DNA from 4 places in the Cellulosimicrobium sp. NPDC055967 genome. Region 3 is predicted to be linked to each of the others. Evidence: riboswitches for the same ligand, from Rfam matches in the RefSeq annotation. Region 3 holds a riboswitch; each other region holds the start of a gene.
The links. Region 3 has a riboswitch for thiamine pyrophosphate ahead of thiD (bifunctional hydroxymethylpyrimidine kinase/phosphomethylpyrimidine kinase). Riboswitches for the same ligand answer to the same signal wherever they lie in the genome.
Positions count from the first base shown of each region.

Region 1: it holds a riboswitch for thiamine pyrophosphate, as region 3 does, so the genes downstream of both, ACFC2L_RS16415 (thiamine ABC transporter substrate binding subunit) here and thiD (bifunctional hydroxymethylpyrimidine kinase/phosphomethylpyrimidine kinase) in region 3, are expected to answer to the same signal.
Region 2: it holds a riboswitch for thiamine pyrophosphate, as region 3 does, so the genes downstream of both, ACFC2L_RS19780 (TenA family protein) here and thiD (bifunctional hydroxymethylpyrimidine kinase/phosphomethylpyrimidine kinase) in region 3, are expected to answer to the same signal.
Region 4: it holds a riboswitch for thiamine pyrophosphate, as region 3 does, so the genes downstream of both, ACFC2L_RS07075 (ECF transporter S component) here and thiD (bifunctional hydroxymethylpyrimidine kinase/phosphomethylpyrimidine kinase) in region 3, are expected to answer to the same signal.

Region 1 covers NZ_JBHJYJ010000014.1:81,514-86,330, reverse strand. Annotated here, with positions in the region: gene ACFC2L_RS16420 (ABC transporter permease) at 1-1,306, opposite strand, end outside; gene ACFC2L_RS16415 (thiamine ABC transporter substrate binding subunit) at 1,386-2,486, opposite strand; TPP riboswitch at 2,569-2,673, opposite strand; gene ACFC2L_RS16410 (ABC transporter ATP-binding protein) at 2,850-3,740, shown strand; gene ACFC2L_RS16405 (ABC transporter permease) at 3,737-4,817, shown strand, end outside.
Region 2 covers NZ_JBHJYJ010000026.1:5,102-9,918, reverse strand. Annotated here, with positions in the region: gene ACFC2L_RS19800 (ClpP family protease) at 1-510, shown strand, start outside; gene ACFC2L_RS19795 (ClpP family protease) at 510-1,115, shown strand; gene ACFC2L_RS19790 (DUF6882 domain-containing protein) at 1,207-2,193, opposite strand; gene ACFC2L_RS19785 (helix-turn-helix domain-containing protein) at 2,318-2,881, opposite strand; gene ACFC2L_RS19780 (TenA family protein) at 2,986-3,738, opposite strand; TPP riboswitch at 3,729-3,853, opposite strand; gene ACFC2L_RS19775 (VOC family protein) at 3,942-4,817, shown strand, end outside.
Region 3 covers NZ_JBHJYJ010000007.1:220,869-225,685, forward strand. Annotated here, with positions in the region: gene ACFC2L_RS11895 (YceI family protein) at 1-655, shown strand, start outside; TPP riboswitch at 725-819, shown strand; gene thiD (bifunctional hydroxymethylpyrimidine kinase/phosphomethylpyrimidine kinase) at 812-1,777, shown strand; gene ACFC2L_RS11905 (hypothetical protein) at 1,792-2,064, opposite strand; gene ACFC2L_RS11910 (quinone oxidoreductase) at 2,061-3,080, opposite strand; gene ACFC2L_RS11915 (ABC transporter ATP-binding protein) at 3,090-3,971, opposite strand; gene ACFC2L_RS11920 (FadR/GntR family transcriptional regulator) at 3,968-4,678, opposite strand.
Region 4 covers NZ_JBHJYJ010000004.1:92,644-97,460, forward strand. Annotated here, with positions in the region: gene ACFC2L_RS07070 (ABC transporter ATP-binding protein) at 1-716, opposite strand, end outside; gene ACFC2L_RS07075 (ECF transporter S component) at 730-1,455, opposite strand; TPP riboswitch at 1,564-1,683, opposite strand; gene ACFC2L_RS07080 (hypothetical protein) at 1,771-2,244, shown strand; gene ACFC2L_RS07085 (Rv2578c family radical SAM protein) at 2,276-3,940, shown strand; gene ACFC2L_RS07090 (hypothetical protein) at 3,986-4,294, opposite strand; gene ACFC2L_RS07095 (PPOX class F420-dependent oxidoreductase) at 4,330-4,797, opposite strand.

The sequences.
Region 1 (4,817 bases), on a different contig from region 3:
CCGACGTGCGCAGGTCGACGTCGAGGCCGAGCGGCCGGTCGAGCGTGAGGAGGAAGCCGAAGCCGACGGTCACCGCGGAGACCCCGAGCGGGAGCATGAACACCGAGTCGAGCACCGAGATCGCGCGCCGACCGCCGCGCGAGCGCGGGCGCCGGGACACGACGAGCGCCACGAGGCCGCCGATCACGACGGCGAGCAGGGTCGCGAGCGCGGCGGTGCGCAGCGAGTTCCCGGCCGCCTCCCACACGGTGACGGACAGCGCGTTGCGCCCGCCCGTCGTGCCGAGGTTCGCGTAGTTGTCGAGGCCCCAGCCGCCGCCCGGGACGCGGAACGAGCGCACGACGAGCGTGCCGAGCGGCAGGCCGACGAGCACGACGACCACGGCCGCCGTGAGCGCCGCCGGGGCGAGGTCGCCCGTCGGGCGGCCGTCGCGCCACAGCCGCAGCGGGTGCGCGGACGACGTGGAGGACGAGAGGTTCAGGGCTCGCTCGCGCCGCGCCCGCGTGCGGTTCGCGACGGTGAGCGCCGCCGCGACGACGACGAGCTGCACGACGGACAGCACCGCCGCGGTGCGCAGGTCGAGGAACTGGGTGGTCTGGATCCAGATCTCCGTCTCGATGGTCCCGTAGCGGATGCCGCCGAGCACGAGCACGACGCCGAACGCCGTCGCGCAGAAGAGGAACACGATCGACGCGGCGCTCGCGATCGCGGGAGTCAACGCCGGGAGGGTCACGGTGCGGAACGCGCGCCACGGCGTCGCGCCGAGCGCCCGGGCGGCCTGCTCGGCGCGCGGGTCGAGGTGCTCCCACAGCCCGCCGACCGTGCGCACGACGACCGAGTAGTTGAAGAACACGAGCGCGACGACGATCGCCGCGAACGTCTCGTCGAGCCGCAGGAACCCGAGCGGGCCGCCCTGCACGAGCAGCGACCGGAACGCGACGCCCACGACGACGGTCGGCAGCACGAACGGCACCGTGACGAGCGCGCGCACGACCCGTCGCCCGGGGAACCGGCACCGGTACAGCACGTACGCCCCGGGCACGCCGAGCAGCACGGAGAACGCCGTGCCGAGCACGGCCTGCCACAGCGTCAGCCCGAGGATCCGCCACGTCCGCGGCTGGGAGAAGACCTCCGCGAACCCCGACAGGTCGAGCCCGCCGTCGTCCCCGACGAACCCGCGCGCCACGAGCGTGACGACCGGCCACGCGAAGAACACCCCGAGGAACAGCAGCGGCACCGCCGCCGCGATCCCCCACAGCACCCCGCGCCCGACGCTGCCCCGCCGGACCGCGCGGCCCCTCACCACGGCTCTACCTCGGCGGACCAGGGCTCTACCTCGCGAGGTAAAGCCCTGGTCATGCCCGCCGGCGGACCGGAGACGCGGGTCAGTCGACGACCGTGGCCGTCCATGCCTTGATCCACTCGTCACGGTGCGCCGAGATGTCGGCGGGCGCGACCTCGAAGGGCTCGTCGGCGAGCGGGGCGAACTCGGCCCAGCCGTCGGGGAGCGCGACGGAGTCGTCGGCGGGGTACATGTACATCTGGCCGGGCACGTCGGCCTGGAACGCCTCGCTCACGAGGAAGTCCACGAGCTGCTGCGCGCCCTCGGGGTTCTTCGCGTTCGCGAGCACGCCCGCGTACTCGACCTGGCGGAAGCACGTGTCGAGCAGCGCACCCGTGGTCGACTCGGAGCCGTCCTCGGTGAGCGTGAACGCGGGCGACGTCGAGTACGACAGCACGAGCGGGCGCGGCCCGGCGCCCTCGGAGCCGGAGAAGTCGACGTAGTACGCGTCGGACCAGCCGTCGACGACCTTCACGCCGTTGGCGCGCAGGTCGGCCCAGTAGTCCTCCCAGCCGTCCTCGCCGAACGCGCCGACGGTCGCGAGGAGGAACGCGAGGCCGGGCGACGACGTCGCCGGGTTGGTCACGACGAGGAGGTCCTCGTACTCCGGCTTCGCGAGGTCCTCGAGCGACACCGGCTCGGGGATGCCCGCGTCGGCGAACCAGGTGTGGTCGACGTTGACGCAGACGTCGCCGAGGTCGACGGGCGTCAGCTCTCCCCCGTCCCCCACCGCGTACTGCGCCGCGGAGTCGGACAGTCCGTCCGGCGTGTAGGGCGCGAGCACGCCCTCGTCGATCGCGCGCGAGGCGAACGTGTTGTCGATCCCGAACACGACGTCGCCCAGCGGCGAGTCCTTGGTGAGGATCAGCTGGTTGACGAGCGCGCCGCCGTCGCCCGGCGCGACCTGCTCCACGGTGAGCCCGCTCTCCTCCTCGAACGCGGCGAGCACCTCGTCGCTCACGGCGAAGGAGTCGTGGGTGACCAGGGTGACCGTGCCCCCGGCGCCCGACGACGCGTCGTCGCCTCCCGAGCCTGACGTCGCGTCGTCGCCGCTGCCGCACGCGGCGAGCGCGAGGAGGGCGAGGGTCGTGCCCGCGCCCGTGACGAGGGTGCTCCGGCGGGTGCGGGCGGTCGTGCGCTGCATGTGTCCTCCCAGGACGTTCAGGAGGGGTCCACCGACCCGTGCGACCCGTGCTCCGGCGAGCGCGGGAGACCGCACGAGCAGGTGATCGAGATTCCCGACTTCCTCCACCGGTGCTAACCGGATCAGGTTCGAGGGTCTGCGGTGGTCCGCACTCTCAGCTCCTCCAGGAGCTCCCCTGTCGTTCACGTCGAGCCTACACCGGGCCGCCCCTGGGGAATCCCCCTGAGAGAACCCTGAGAGCGGCGCCGCACCGACCAGGGAGGGGTCCGGGCCGGTCCCCGATGCCCGGGGGCGCACCCCCGCGGGAGGGTCGAGACGACCGGACCGGGGCCCCCGGCCGACGACGCAGGAGGGGAAGGACCGATGAGCAGCAGACCTGGGATGACGGGTGCGACGACGACCGTCGCGACGTCCACCGAGAACGCCGAGAACGCCGAGAACGCCGCGGGAGCCGCCGGGACCACGCCGGAGCGGCCCGTGATCGCCACCGCACGGGGGCTCGTGAAGACCTACGGGCGCGGCGAGGCCGCGGTCCGCGCCCTGGACGGCGTCGACGTCGACCTCGAACGCGGACGCCTCACGGCGATCATGGGCCCGTCCGGGTCGGGCAAGTCGACCCTCATGCACTGCCTCGCCGGGCTGGACTCCCCCACGGCGGGGACCGTCGTCGTGGACGGCGAGACGGTCTCGGCGATGAGCGAGCGACGGCTGACGCGGCTGCGACGCACGCGCATCGGGTTCGTCTTCCAGTCGTTCAACCTCGTGCCGACGCTCACGGCGGAGGAGAACATCGTGCTCCCGCTCGCCGTCGCGCGCCGGCCCGTGGACCGGGCGTGGTTCGACCGCGTCGTCGACGCCGTCGGCCTGCGCCCGCGGCTCGGGCACCGCCCGGCGGAGCTCTCGGGCGGGCAGCAGCAGCGCGTCGCGTGCGCGCGGGCGCTCGTGTCCCGGCCGGCGGTCGTGTTCGCGGACGAGCCGACCGGCAACCTCGACTCGCGCGCCGCCGCGGAGGTGCTCGGCTTCCTGCGCGCCTCGGTGGACGACCTCGGCCAGTCCGTCGCCATGGTCACGCACGACCCGACGGCGGCGTCGTACGCGCACCGCGTGCTGTTCCTCGCGGACGGGCGCCTCGTGACCGAGCTGCGCGACCCGACGCCGCAGGCCGTCCTCGACACGCTCGGCGCCCTCACGCCGGCGGCGTCGGCGGGCGCGCACGCCGCACCGGTCACCCACGAACCGGCGGCCGTCCGATGATGGGCCGGATCGCGCTGCGCGGCGTGCGCGCGCACGGCGCACAGCTCGTGCTGTCCGTGCTCGCGGTGACGATCGGCGTCGCGTTCGTCACCGGCACGTTCGCGCTCCGTGCGATGCTCGCCTCGACGTTCGACGGCATCGTCGCGTCGTCGATCCAGGCGGACGCGTACGTGCGCGGCGCCACCACCGCCGGGTCCGCGCTCGAGTCGTCGTCCGCGCAGCTCGGCGGCGCACGGAGCCTCGTCCCGGCGGACCTGGCCGGCACGCTCGACGCGCGGGACGACGTCGACCTCGCGCTCGCGGAGGTGAGCGGCCCCGCCGTCCTGGTGGGCGCCGACGGCACCGCGGTGCTGAGCACCCAGGCGCCGAGCATGGCGATCGGGTACGACCCGCGCGACCCCGGGCCGCGCGTGGTCGACGGCCGCGCGCCGGAGGACGGCGCCGAGGTCGCGCTCGAGTCCGCGACGCTCGAGGCGTCGGGGCTCGCCGTGGGCGACACGACCGACGTCGTGCTCGGCGACGCGGTGCGGCCCGTGCGCGTGGTCGGCGAGCTCTCGCTGTCCGCGCCCATGGCGGGTGCGACGATCGTCCTGCTCGACACGACGACCGCCGCGATGACGTACGCGCCGGACGGCATGGTGCCGTCGATCGCCCTGTACGCCGCCGACGGCGTCTCGCCCGAGACGCTGCGCGACGCCGTCGCGGCGGCGCTCCCCGGCGACGCCGAGGCCGTGACGGGCGCGGAGCTGCGCGACGAGACGAGCAGCGCCATCGCCGACCAGCTCGGCTTCGTCTCGACGTTCCTGCTCGTGTTCGCCGGGCTCGCGCTGTTCGTCGGTACGTTCATCATCACCAACACGTTCGCGATGCACGTGCGCCGCCGCACGCGGGAGCTCGCGCTCCTGCGCGCCGTCGGGGTGTCGCCCGCGCAGGTGTTCGCCTCGGTGCTGGGACAGGCCGCCGTCGTCGGGGTCGTCGGCGCGGTGCTGGGCGTCGCGGCCGGGTTCGGGCTCGCCGAGCTCGCGCGGAGCGGGCTCGGCGCGGTGGGCATGGAGCTGGCCGGGTCGCTGCCCGTGA
Region 2 (4,817 bases), on a different contig from region 3:
GCCGTCGCGAACCGTCTGTGCGCGCAGCTCCTCCTGCTCTCGGCGGAGGACCCGCGCGCGGACGTCGCGCTCTACGTCAACTCCCCCGGCGGCTCGGTGAGCGCCGGGCTCGCGATCTACGACACGATGCGGCTCATCCCGAACGACGTCTCCACCGTCGCGATGGGCTTCGCCGCGAGCATGGGGCAGTTCCTGCTCTGCGCGGGGACGCCGGGCAAGCGGTTCGCGCTGCCGCACGCGCGGATCATGATGCACCAGCCGTCGGCGGGCATCGGCGGCACCGCCGTCGACATCGCGATCCAGGCCGAGAACCTCGTGTACACCAAGGGGCTCATGCACCGGCTGACCGCCGAGAGCACCGGGCAGAGCGTCGAGACCATCGCCGACGACTCCGACCGGGACCGCTGGTTCACGGCGCAGCAGGCGCTCGAGTACGGCATGGTCGACCGGATCGTCGAGTCGGTCGACGACGTCCGTCCCGCCCGCGCGGCCCGGAAGGTGGGTCTGTGATGGCGAGCTACACGATCCCGACCGTCGTCGAGAAGACGCCGCTCGGGGAGCGCGCGTTCGACGTGTTCTCCCGCCTCCTGTCGGAGCGCATCGTCTTCCTCGGCACGGAGATCGACGACGGTGTCGCGAACGTCGTCATGGCGCAGCTCCTGCACCTGGAGTCGGACGCCCCGGACCAGGAGATCGGCCTGTACATCAACTCCCCCGGCGGCTCCGCGACCGCGCTCATGGCGATCTACGACACGATGCAGTTCGTCCGCTGCGACGTGTCGACCATCTGCATGGGCCAGGCGGCCTCGGCCGCGGCCGTGCTGCTCGCGGCGGGGACGCCGGGCAAGCGGTTCGTGCTCGAGCACTCGCGCGTGCTGCTGCACCAGCCCTCGGGCGGCGGCGAGGGCACCATCTCCGACCTGTCGATCCAGGCGGAGGAGATCCTGCGGATCCGGTCCGAGACGGAGGAGGTCCTGTCCCGCCACACGGGGCAGACCGTCGAGCGCCTGCGCGCGGACACCGACCGCGACCTCGTGCTCACCGCGCGCCAGGCCGTCGAGTACGGCGTCGCGGACGCCGTCGTCACGTCGCGCAAGCTCGCCGCGGCCGCCTGAGGCGTCGAGCGCTGCACCCGCGGTCGAGGGATGCACCCGGAGACGCATCTCTCGGCCCGGGGCGCAGCACTCGCGGAGGGGCCTCGCGGGGCTACCCGCGCCGCCGGAACCACGAACGGCGCCGTGTCTCCTGCGGGGGATCGGCCCGGCGCGGGGCTTCCGCTCCCGGCGCGTCAGGTCCCGGAGTCTCAGCTCCCGGCGCGTCAGGTCCCGGAGTCTCCGCTCCCGGCGCGTCAGGTTCCGGAGTCTCCGCTCCCGGCGCGTCAGGTTCCGGCGCGTCGAGAGCCGGGACGGGCTCGACGGCGGTGTCCGCCCCGGGCGCACCCGCGTCCGGTCCCGCTGCTGCCGGCTCGGGGGCGCGCGCCGGCCCGGCCACCGGGCGTGCCGTCGCCTCGATGGCGGCGATCCGCCCGCGCTCGTCGAACCGGACGGTCACGCTCCCGTCAGGCACGGCGAGCTCGACCGCGCCGTCGCCCTCCGTCGTCCCGAGGCCGCGCGCGGCCGCGTACGACGCGACCGCCCGCCGGTGGTCGACGACCGTGACGGACAGCAGACCCTCGCTCAGCACCCGCACGACGCGCGGCACGCTCGGAGCGGGCAGCGCGAGGTCGTCGGCGTCGAGGAGGAACCACGCGCGCGTCCCGCCACCGACGGGACCGCTGTAGTGGGTCCAGGAACCGGTGACGGCCTTCGCCGCGAGCGCGAGCCGGTACGGGAGGTCGTCGGCGAGCGGCAGCTCCGCGTCGGTCGCCTCGCGCAGACCGGTCTCGCGGGTCTTCTCGGCCGCGCGCAGCACGTCCTCGGGGAAGTCGTTGACGTTGTTCCACGCCCACATCCAGCTCCCGGGGCCGGGCGCGGCCGTGCCGAGGAACTGGAGCCGGCACGTCGTCGTCCCGCCGTCCGGCGCGGTGAAGGTGAACGTCCCCGTGGCCATCTCGGCGCCCCACGCGTCGTCGCCGTGGCGGTCCACGAGGTGGAGCTGGTGCTCGTGCGAGAGGAACGCGGCGTCGTCGACGAGCTCCTGGAGGGCCGGGGCGGTCTGCTCTGCCGTGCCGTGCGCGGTCTGCGGCTCCGTCATCCCTCGACGGTAGCGGCGCCCGCCTCGCCGCGCCGGGGCGCGACACGCGGTGCCGCCCAGGAGCCGGCCAGGTGCCGGCCCGGCGCCGGCCGCGCGTCAGCCGGTGCGGCGGGCCCCGCGGGGCTCAGGCCGCGAGGAGCAGGACGTCGGCGGCGCGCGGGGTCGGCCGCGCCGCGAGCGCCGGGCTCGCGAGCGTGGTGCGCGCGACCGGGAGGTCGCGCACGGGCTCGCCGGCGGGTGCGGGGTGCCGGGGCGCGGAGGGCGCACCGCGCTCCCGGACGGAGGAGAGCACGCGCACCGGGGCGACGGGGCGCAGCTCTTCGCCCGTGCGGGCCACGAGGTCCACGAGGCGCAGGCCGAGGGCGCCGCAGACGGCGGCCAGGACCTCGGACGACGCCTCCTTGCGGCCGCGCTCCACCTCGGACAGGTAGGCGGTCGAGACCCGTGCGGCAGCCGCGACGTCCACGAGCGTCCGCCCCTGCCCGAGCCGGGCCCGCCGGAGGATCCCGCCGATGACGTGCCGCAGGAGCGGCTCCGGCCGCCCGCCCTTCCGGGACCGGGGGCTCGCCGGGACCGCGTCCGGCACCGCGTCCGGCACTGCGTCCGGCACCGCTCTCGGCACCGGGTCCGGCGCCGGTCTCGGCACTGCGATCGGCACCGGGCCCGGCACCGCGCTCGTCGTGTCCATGCGGTCACGCTACCCGCGCCCTCGCCCGGGTGCCGAGGCACCCGGGCGAGGATCTGCTGCTGGCGTAAGGCCCGACGTCGGGCCTCACCGGTCCGGGAGGGACGTCACCAGCGCTCGAGCGACCACGCCATCTGCCAGAACCGGATCTCGTGCCGGCAGCTCAGCTCGAACGCGCGCTCCATGCGGGCGCGCTCCGCCTCGCCCGCGTCGGCGGCGAGCGCGTCGAGACGCTCGCGCAGGTCGGCCAGGACCCCCTCGGTGCGCTCGGCGGCGTAGAACTCCCACCAGCCCGCGAGCGGGTGGTCGTCCGCGATCGCGCCGGGCGTCGTCTCGCGCTCGGCGAGCCAGAACCGCCGCGCCGACCAGATGTAGGTCCACGGGCACGGCAGGAGCGCGGCGAGCAGCACGCCGAGGGAGTCGCGGCCCGCGGCGAGCATGTGGTCGACGTACGCCTGCGCGCTCGGGGCGAGGCGGTTCGTCTGCGCCTCCTCGTACGTCACGCCGAGGAAGTCGCACATCGCGTGGTGCGCGTGCGACTCGTCGTCGAGCAGGAACCCGGCCTTCTCGTGGAAGTACGCGGCCCAGTCACGGTCCGGCGCGAGCGCCATGCCGAGCCCGTAGCAGCGCAGGTACGCCGTGAGGTACTGGTGGTCCTGGCCGACGTAGTGCCGCACCGCGGCCGGCTCGACCGACCCGTCGCGCAGCCCGGCGAGGAACGGGTGGTCGTAGAACTCGTCGAAGAGGTGCGCGTACCGGCGCGCGAGGTCGACCGTGAAGCCGGTCTCCCCCGGCCGGACGAGTGCGGTCGGGTCGTCCGCGAGGACAGGGTTCAGGGTGATGGCAGCAGGCGTCGTCATGCCCACGTTCCTCCGCTCGTGCTAGCGAGATCAGGTTCGACGGGTCCGGGCGGCCGTACCGCTCGTCTCAGTCCCTCGGCCCGGCTGCCCGGGCGGGACGCCCCGCGTGGTTCGCCGCGACCCTAGCAAGGAAGCGCGGCCCGCGCCGGGAGCGTCCGGCGACGTGTGGAATATAGTTGTAGCAACAACAAGTTGGAGCAGACATGACCACGAGCACCCCGGGCGCGGCGACCGACCGCCTCCTGTCCCCGTCCACGAGCATGGACGCCGTCACGCTGCGCGTCGGCGACCTCGAGCAGATGACGTCCTACTACACGGGCGCGTTCGCGCTGGCCCCGCTCGAGGAGCGCTCGCGCGGCACCGAGGTGCACCGCGTCCTCGGCCGCGGCACGACGCCCATGCTGCGGCTCGTGCACACGCCCGGCCTGCCCGCCGTCGACCGGCGTCAGGCCGGCCTGTTCCACACCGCGTTCCTGTTCGACGACGCGGCGAGCCTCGCCGCGACCGTCTACCGGGCCGCGCAGGACCGTCGCGGGGCGTTCGTCGGGTCGAGCGACCACCTCGTCAGCGAGGCGTTCTACTTCACCGACCCCGAGGGGAACGGGGTCGAGCTGTACACCGACCGCCCCCGCGAGACGTGGGTCCGCGAGCGCGGCCAGATCGTCATGGCGACCGAGTACCTGGACCCGAACGCGTACCTGCGCACGCACCTCGACCAGGAGACGTTCGACGCCGGGCCCGCGCTCGCCGGTCGCGTGGGGCACGTCCACCTCCAGGTCGGCGACATCGCGACCGCCCACGACTTCTACGTCGACGCCGTCGGGTTCGAGGCCACGGTCACCGAGTACAGCGGCGCCCTGTTCGCGTCCGCCGGCGGGTACCACCACCACGTCGCGATGAACGTCTGGAACAGCGCCGGCGCCGGCCCGCGCGCCGCGAGCCTCGGGCTCGGCGACGTCGCGGTCACCGTCCCCGGCCGCGACGACCTCGACGCGCTCGTCGCCCGCCTGCGGGCCCGCGGCCTGCAGCACGCCGACGACGGCCGCTCCGTCGTCGTGCACGACCCGTGGGGCACGCGC
Region 3 (4,817 bases):
CCGGCAGTGGAACGGCCTCACCGTTCCCGAGGCCGGCACCTACGCGCTGGACGAGGCGCACAAGCGCATCGGGTTCACCGGGATGCACATGATGGTGTCGCCCGTCCGGGGCGAGTTCACCCGGGCGCGCGCGACCGTCCTGGTCGGCGAGGACCCGCTCGCCTCGGCGGTCTCCGCGACGATCGAGACCGCGAGCCTCACGACGCACCACGAGGAGCGCGACGCGCACCTGCGCAGCCCCGACTTCCTCGACGTCGACGCCTACCCGACGATCGAGTTCCGTAGCACCTCGGTCTGCTGGCAGGGCGAGCAGCAGGACCAGATCCTCGCGTGGGCGCGTCTGCGGAACCGCTCGCCCGAGCGCGCCGAGCTCGCGCCCGAGCGGGTGCAACCCCGGACGGCGCAGGCCGGGCGGTTCCTCGTCGAGGGGCTGCTCACGGTCCGGGGCGTCACGCACCGGACCGTGCTGTCGATGCAGTACGGGGGCGCGCGCCGCGACCCCTACGGCCGCGACATCTTCGGCTTCCACGCCGCGGCCGAGATCGACCGCGAGAGCTTCGGCCTGGTCTGGAACGTGCTGCTCGAGACCGGCGGGTTCCTCGTCGGCAAGAAGATCGGCCTCGAGATCGCGGGGGAGGCGATCCACCAGGCCTGACGCGGTGCGTCGCGTCCGCCGGTCCCCGTGAGACCGGGGGAGGTCGTCCGGCGCGCGGGACGTAGCATGGCGAGCGACACGGGGTGCCCCGACGCGGGGCTGAGATGAGACCCGTCGAACCTGCTCTGGCTCGTACCAGCGAAGGGATGTCCGGCGATGACGCTCGCCCTGCCCCAGCACGACCCCGCACCCCGGCGCGACAGCGCCCGTCGGCCCGCGGGCGGCCGCTCACCCGGCCCGGACGGCGGCCCTGGCGCGCGGCCCTCGCGTCCGCGCGTCCTGTCGATCGCGGGGACCGACCCGACCGGGGGCGCGGGCATCCAGGCGGACCTCAAGTCCTTCGCCGCGCACGGCGCGTACGGCATGGCCGTGACGACGGCGCTCGTCGCGCAGAACACGCACGGCGTCCGCTCCGTGCACGTCCCCGGGCCCGCCTTCCTGCGCGAGCAGCTCGACGCCGTGTCCGACGACGTCGAGATCGACGCCGTGAAGATCGGCATGGTGGCCGACGAGGCCAACGCCCGCGAGATCGGGGCGTGGCTCGACGTGCTCGCGGCCGCGCGGACCGACGCCGGGCTCCAGCGACCCTGGGTCGTCCTCGACCCCGTCATGGTCGCCACGTCGGGGCACCGGCTGCTCGACGCGGGCGCGGAGCAGGCGGTGCGCGACCTCGCGGCCCGGGCCGACGTCGTCACCCCCAACCTGCCCGAGCTGGCCGTCCTCGCGGGCCGCGACGTCGCCACGACCTGGGACGACGCGCTGGCCCAGGCCGCGTCGTACGCGGCGACGAGCGGCGCCGTCGTGCTGCTCAAGGGCGGGCACCTCACCGGCGAGACGTCGCCGGACGCCCTCGTCGTGCCGGCCGCGGTCCCCGGTGCCTCACCCGCGGTCACCACGTTCGACGCGCCCCGCGTCGACACCCCGCACACCCACGGCACGGGGTGCTCGCTCTCCGCGGCGCTCGCGGCCCTGCGCCCGCAGCGCGAGGGCTGGGCGGCGGCCGCGCGCGACGCGAAGGAGTGGCTCACCGGCGCGCTGCGGTCGGGTGCCGCGCTGCAGGTCGGGACGGGCCGGGGCCCGGTCGACCACCTGCACGCCACGTCGCCCGTCGCGCCCGGCTGACCGCGCGGAACGGGTCAGGCGCTCGTCGTCGGCTGCGCGACGGCGCAGTCGTAGCCGGGCGGCCACCAGCGCCAGGTCGCCACGACGTCCTGCGCCGCGACGCCCGCGGGGCGGTCGGCGACGCACGCGTCCGCCTGCTGGCGCAGCCCGACCGTCACCCAGTACACGGCGAGCGCCGCGGCGAGCAGGACGGCGAGGACCGTCACGGCGGGGCGCAGGGCAGGGGAGGGCCCGCCGTCGGACCCGTCCTCCTCGCCAGGCCGCGCGGGCACCCAGTCCCAGCTCACGCGGTGCCCGAGCTCGTGGCCTGCGCCGCTGCGTCGGGGACGAGCAGGACCTTGCCCGTGGTCGCGCGGCCCTCCAGCGCCCGGTGGGCGTCGGCGGCGTCGGCGAGCGGGAACGTGGCGCCGACGCGCACGTGCAGCGTCCCGCCCGCGACCGCGCCGAGGACCTCCGTCGCGCGCTCGACGAGCTCCGCGCGCGTCGCCGTGTGGTCGGCGAGCTTGGGCCGCGTGAGGAAGAGCGACCCGCCTGCGTTGAGCCGCTGCGGGTCGAACGGCGGGACCTGCCCGGACGAGCCGCCGTACAGCACGAGCGTGCCCCGACGGCGCAGCGACGCGAGCGACGCGTCGAACGTGTCCTTGCCCACCGAGTCGTACACCGCCGCGACGCCCTCGCCGCCCGTGAGCCCGCGCACGACCTCCGGCAGCTCCGCGGTGAGGTCCGCGAACGCCGTGTACTGGATCGCGTGCTCGGCGCCCGCGCCGCGGGACAGATCGGCCTTCTCGGGCGTCGAGACCGTCGAGATCACGTGCGCGCCCCGCGCCACGAGCATCTGCGTCAGGAGCAGCCCGACGCCGCCCGCGCCCGCGTGCACGAGCACCCGGTCGCCCGGGCGGACCGGGTAGGACGAGGTGCACAGGTAGTGCGCGGTGAGGCCCTGGAGCGCGACGGCGGTCGCGTCCTCGAGCGACACGGCGTCGGGGACGTGCAGCGCCTGGGCGGCGTCCACGACGACGAGGTCCGCGTACGACCCGGGCGCCTCGGTCCACACGACGCGGTCGCCGACGGTGAAGCCCTCGACGCCGTCGCCCACCTCGGCGACCACGCCCGCGCCCTCGCTGCCGACCACGTGCGGGTACTCCGTCGCGTACACGCCCGAGCGCTTGTACGTGTCGATGAAGTTCACGCCCGCGACGGCGGACCGGACGAGGAGCTGGCCGGGGCCCGGCGAGGGGTCGGGCAGCTCGGTGTGGTCGAGGACCTCGGGGCCGCCCGCCGCGCGGGCCACGATCGCGTGCATGGCCCCAGCCTAGGGTCGGCCGGCGCCCCCGGCCGCCCCGACCACGACGGTGGACGACACCGCCGCGGCGCCGCCGGGGTCGTCCCCGACCAGGCGGGGCGGGCGGGTGTGCCCGGCCGTCGCGTGCCACCGCCCGAACCGGCGCTCGACGCGCACCGGGTGGTCGAAGCAGCGCGTGACGTGCTCCGTGACGAGCACGTCCTCGGCGGCTCCCGCGACGACGACGCGGCCGTGCGCGAGCAGGAGCGCGTGGCTCGTCGTGGTGGGCAGCTCCTCGAGGTGGTGCGTCACCAGCACCGAGGCGACGTGCGGGCGGGTCGCGCGCACGGCGTCGAGCGTCTCGAGGAGCTGCTCGCGCGCGGCGACGTCGAGCCCGGTCGACGGCTCGTCGAGCAGCAGGAGGGCGGGGTCGGGCAGGAGCGCGCGCGCCACGAGAGCCCGCCCGCGCTCGCCCTGGGAGAGCGTCGGCCAGGGGTCGTGCGCGCGGTGCGCGAGGCCGAGGTCGGCGACCAGTCCCCGGGCGAGGGTGACCTCGTCCGGGGTCGGCTGCCAGCGGGGACGCCAGTCGACGGTCCCCGTGAGGCCGGTCAGGGTCACCTCGAGCACGGTCAGCGGCGAGCGCAGGTCGTGACGCGGGTCGACGTGGCCGATGCGGCGGTGCAGGGTCTGGATGTCCACGCGGCCCAGGCGCTCGCCGAGCACGTGGACCGTGCCCCGGGTCGGGTGGCGGCGCGCCCCGCAGAGCCCGAGGATCGTGCTCTTGCCCGCGCCGTTCGGTCCGAGCAGCGCCCAGTGCTCGCCCGCCCGGACGACGAGGTCGACGCCGCCGAGGATCGCCCGCCCCTCCCGCACCAGGTCGACGCCGCGCAGGGACAGGACCTCGGCGCTCACCGCTCGCCGCCCGTCGCACCGGGGCCGCGCCCGGCGACCTTCGCGTGGACGGCTGCGAGGTGCTCGCGCGCGGCCGCGGACGCGCGGACGGCGTCGCGGTCGCGCACCGCGTCGAGGATCGCCTCGTGCGCGTCCTGGTCGTGCCGGTGCGCCTCGCCCGCGCGGTCGAGGTCGACCATCACGACCATCGCGCGGCGCAGGCGCGGGACGAAGGTCGCGAACAGCTCGCCGAGCACCGCGTTGTGCGCGGCGTCGACGACCGCCCGGTGGAAGACGAGGTCCGCGTCCACGTACTCGGCGGCCGACGACGTCGCCGGGACCTGCCCGCGGCGGGAGAGCGCCGTCGTCATCGCACGGAGGTCCGCGGGGGTGCGGCGCGCGGCGGCGAGGCCGGCAGCCTCGGTCTCGAGGGCAGCGCGGACCTCCAGCACGTCGATGATCTCCCCGCGGCGCAGCACCTCGTCCCAGTCGTCCGCGGTGTCGGTCGACACGACGTACACGCCCGACCCCTGCCGGCTGTCGAGCACGCCGCGCCCCGCGAGCTGGCGGATCGCCTCGCGGACGGTGGAGCGTCCGACGCCGAGCTCGGTCGCGAGCGCCTGCTCGCCGGGGAGCCGGTGGTCGAGGGGCCAGACGCCGGACCGCACGCGGTCGAGCAGGAGCTCGGCCGCCTGGTCCGCGAGGGGGCGCCGGTGCAGCGCGGTCATGGATCACCTCTCAGGTTGTCTGAGGACTTGTCGCGCGCTAGCGTACCCGTCATGTCCTGGACGGCGCTCCTCCTTCGGCGCCACGGCGGGGTCTGACCGGACCGGCTCCCCGCCGTGGGGAACCGTCGCGCGCCGGTCG
Region 4 (4,817 bases), on a different contig from region 3:
AGCACCAGGGTCGCGTCCGGCAGCGTGCCCAGGTCGTCCAGGCGGTGCTCGACGAGCACGACCGAGCGGTGCCGCGGCGCGGCGTCGTGACCGTCCCCGGGTCCGGGTCGGCGCGCGAGGCGGGCGACGAGGGCCCCGACGTCGTGGGCGGCGGCGGGGTCCAGCAGCGCGGTGGGCTCGTCGAGGACGAGGAGCTCCGGCTCGGCGACGAGCGCCGCGGCGACCGCGACGCGCTGGGCCTCGCCGCCCGACAGCGCGTGGGTCGGGCGGTCGTGCAGGTGCGCGGCGCCGACGGCGGTGAGCGCCGCGGTCGCGCGGGCGTCCATGCTGCGGGGGTCGGCACCGCGGTTCTCGAGCGCGAACCGCAGCTCCTCGTCCACTCGCGCCAGGCAGAGCTGGTCGCCGGGCCGCTGCTGGACGAGGCCGACGCGGGCGGCGAGCGCGGGCGGAGGCACCTCGCGCGGGTCGGCGCCGGTCACGCGGAGGCCGCCCAGGACGGCGCCCGGGAGGGTGTGCGGGACGACGCCGACGAGCGCGCGCAGGAAGGTCGACTTCCCGCACCCGGAGGGGCCGAGGACCAGCAGGCTCGTCCCGGCCGGGACGGTGACGTCGACGCCGTCGAGCACCCGGGTGCCGTGGTGCCCGAGGTGCACGGTCACGTCGGCGGCTGTGACAGCGTCGGGAACGTCGCGCGCGTGCGCGGTCACGTCAGCCACGTGCGCGGTCGCCTCACCCACGGCGGGCCGCGCCGATCGCGAACGCGTCGAGGGCGCCCGTGCGGGCGAGCGAGTCGCCGAGGAGGCGGGCCGCGAGGCCGCACAGCACGATGCACGACACGACCTGGATCCCGAGCCGGAGCATCGCGTAGTCCTGACCGAGCCAGCCGAAGCGCACGGCGTTGAACGCGAACGTGACGAGCGCGGCGCTCACGCCCGACGCGACGAACACCCACCAGCCGAACCGGCGGTAGCGCGTGAGCGCGAACGGCAGCTCGGCGCCGACGCCCTGGACCAGGCCCACGACGAGCAGCAGCGGCCCCGCGGGGGAGGCGAGGAAGACGACCTCGACGAGCGCGGCGAGGGTCTCGGCGAGGATGCCGACCCCCGGCTTGCGCACGATGTACGTGGCCAGGGGGCCGACGACGATCCACGCGCCCGCGAGGACGTTCGCGGCGAGGTCCGCGAGGGGGCCCATCGCGAGCTGGAGCGGGGCCCAGAGCTGGACGAACGCCCAGTACACGAACCCGAAGACGACGCCGAGGACGGCGATCAGCACCGTCTCGTGCAGCGTCAGCCCGCGACGTGGCGCGGGGCGCCCGGTCGGGCGGACCGCGGGACCGGGCGCCCCGCCGCCCGACACGCCGGGCGACACGCCGGCCGACCCGGCGGGCGGCTGGTCGGTGGGTACGGCGGCGCTCCGGGTCGCCTGCTGCGGGGTGGTGCGGGGCTCGGCCATGCGGGTTCCCTCCGTCGGGCCCCCGGGGCGAGGGGTGCACGACGGCGCGCCACCGCCGGGCCCGCGCGCACGGCACGGCGCGGGCGCGCGGGCACGAGCGCGCAGGGGACGGTGACGTCGGCCCTGCTCCCTTCGCTGGTACGAACCAGATCAGGTTCCACGGGTCTGCAGGAGGGACGGGTGTCCGGCCTGCACTCTCAGCGCTCGTGCGCTCCCCGGGGGCGTTCGGCCCGACCCTAGGCCCTCGGCGCGGCCCGGACAATCCCGGCGTCTCAGCCAGCGGGACGGGCCGTCGGGGCATGAGAGCGTGGCGGCATGACCACGGACAACGACCCTGCGGCGGTCGCCGAGCTCGACCGCCTCGACGAGGCCGTCCGGTCGGCGCCCGCCGGAGACACGACGGCGCAGATCGACCTCTGGCGGCAGGCGGCCCGGCTCGACACCTGGTTCTTCATCGCGCGCGGCCCCGAGGACCGGCCCCGCCCGTACGCGGTGGCCGCCGCCCAGGGGCCGATGATCTGCCTCTACAGCAGCGCCGGCCGCGCGAAGGAGGCCGCGCTGGCCCTCGGGCTCGCCGCAGAGGGCGACGCCGTGCCGCTCCTCGCGGTCCCGGTGCCGGCCGCGATCGACTACCTCGCCTCCTTCGGTGCGGCCGGCGTCGTCGGGGTGACGCTGGACCACCCGCGGATCGGGCACCACGTGCCGCTCGCGAACCTTTCCCTGCTCAAGGCGTGGGTCGCCGGGGACGCGGGGGTAGGCGTCGGGCGGGCGGCCGTCCCCGGGGCTTGACGTCGAATCGAACACCTGTTCGAATGTGCGGGTGAGGTGGGACGGACAGGCGCTCGGCGCGGACGACGGCGCTCTCCCGGGGCTGGAGCGGGCGGGCCTCGTGCGCAGCGTGCGCACGCCCGAGTTCGCGGGCATCACGTTCCACGAGGTGACGGCCAAGAGCGCGCTGTCGAAGGTCCCGGCGATGTCGCGCATGCCGTTCCGCTGGACGGTCAACCCGTACCGCGGCTGCAGCCACGCCTGCTCCTACTGCCTCGCGCCGTCGACGCCGGTGCTGCTCGCCGACGGCACGCAGCGGCCGATCGGCGAGCTGCGCGTCGGCGACGAGATCGTGGGGACCGCGCCGCACGGCGCCTACCGGCGCTACGTGCGCACGCGCGTGCTCGACCGCTGGACCACCCGCAAGCGCGCGTACCGCGTGACCCTCGCGGACGGCACGCGCCTCACGGCGAGCGGCGACCACCGGTTCCTCACCGAACGCGGCTGGCGTCACGTCGTCGGCGGGGCCGGGCGCCGCTCCCACCTGGCGCTGGGCGACGTCCTCCTCGGCCCGGGGGCGGCAGTGCTCGCGGACGGACGGGTCGCGCTCGAGGGCCGGGACGTCACGGGCGACGAGGCGCTGCGCGTCGACTCGCTCGAGGCGCTCGACGGGCCCGGGGAGGAGACCGAGCTCGTCGACATCACCACCGGGACGCGGGACTTCGTCGCCGCCGGGGTCGTGAGCCACAACTGCTTCGCCCGGCCCACCCACCAGTACCTCGACCTCGACGCGGGTGACGACTTCGACCGCGAGGTCGTGGTCAAGGTGAACGTCGACGAGGTGCTGCGCGCCGAGCTCGCCCGCGCGTCCTGGAGCCGCGAGCCCGTCGCGCTCGGCACGAACACGGACCCCTACCAGCGGGCCGAGGGGCGCTACCGCCTCATGCCGGGCATCATCGACGCGCTCGCGGGCTCCGGCACGCCGCTGTCGGTCCTGACCAAGGGCACGCTCCTGCGCCGCGACCTGCCGCTGCTCGCCGACGCCGCCTCGCGCGTCGAGGTGGGGATCGGCGTCTCGCTCGCGCTGCTGGACCCGGCTCTCCAGGCGAGCGTCGAACCGGGCACGCCCTCGCCGCGCGCACGCCTCGACCTGATCCGCGCGGTCCGCGAGGCGGGCCTGCCGTGCGGTGTCATGGTCGCGCCCGTGCTGCCGTGGCTCACCGACTCCACGCGCGCGCTGACCGACCTGCTCGACGCGGTCAAGGACGCGGGCGCGACGGGAGTGACGGTGCTGCCCCTGCACCTCAAGCCTGGCACGCGCGAGTGGTACCTGGATTGGCTCGCGCGCGAGCACCCGCAGCTCGTCCCCGGCTACGAGCGGGTCTACGCCCGTGGGGCGTACGCCTCGAAGGCGTACCGCTCCTGGCTGTGGGACCGCGTGCGCCCGATGCTCGAGGCGCGCGGCTTCGCGGTGTCCGGCCACCGCGGTCCCGCCGGCGTCGAGGGACGGTACCGCCGGGGCGAGCTCGGCGGTCTCGGCGACCGGCGCCGCGCGCCCGACCCGCCGACCGACGGTGCCTACCCGACCGGAAGCCTCGCCGGGGGCGCCCCGGAACGTTCCGACGGGCACGGGCACGACGGGGCGCTCGCGGGCATGCCGGTGGACGGCGGCGGGCTGGACGTCGTGGGCGGGGGAGTCGAGCAGGTGCTGTTCTGACTCCTGTGCGGTGGACGGCGGTGGCAGCCGGGCGACGGCGTCGGGTCAGGCGGGCCGGTCCGGGACGTCGCCGACGCGGACGATGTCCGTCCGCGCCACGGCCCGGTCGCGCACGGCTCCCAGCGCGACGCGCGCGGGGTCGGCCAGGTACGCGGCCAGCGCGTCGTCCCCCGGCATCTCGATGACCTGCACCTCGGTCGGCAGCGACGGGTCCTGACCGGGCAGCGTGCGCATGCGCGACAGCACGCGCCCGCCGTGCGCGGGCACGAGCGCGAGGACGTCGTCCTCGTACTCGCTCAGCAGGTCGGCGCTGCCCTCCGTGGGCCACAGCAACACGCACAGGGTGATCGGCACGACCGAACGGTACGCCGTGGTGCCCCGCGCCGCGCTCAGCCCTCCGCGAGACGCGCCGGGAAGCCGCCCGTCGCGACCGGGCCCCAGCGCGTGATCGTCAGGCGCACGAGCGACTTGCCCTGCGTCACCATGGCCTCGCGGTACTCGTCCCAGTCCGGGTGCTCGCCGCTGACGGAGCGGTAGTAGTCGACGAGCGGCTCGACCGACTCGGGCAGGTCGATCACCTCGGCCTCGCCGTCGACCTGTACCCACGGGTCCGAGAAGCGTTCGCCCAGCGAGAGCAGCGACGCGCGCGGGTCGCGACGCACGTTGGCCGCCTTGGCGCGCTCCGGGTACGTCGACACGACGACCCGGCCCGCGTCGTCGACCCCGTACGTGACCGGACTGAGCTGAGGCCGCCCGTCGGCGCGCGTCGTGACGAGGACGCCGTCGTGCCGGGACCGCAGGAACTGCTCGAGCTCGTCGCGCTCGACGCGCCGGTTCGTCGCGATGGTGCGTGCCACGATCACCCCTCCTCGTGCGG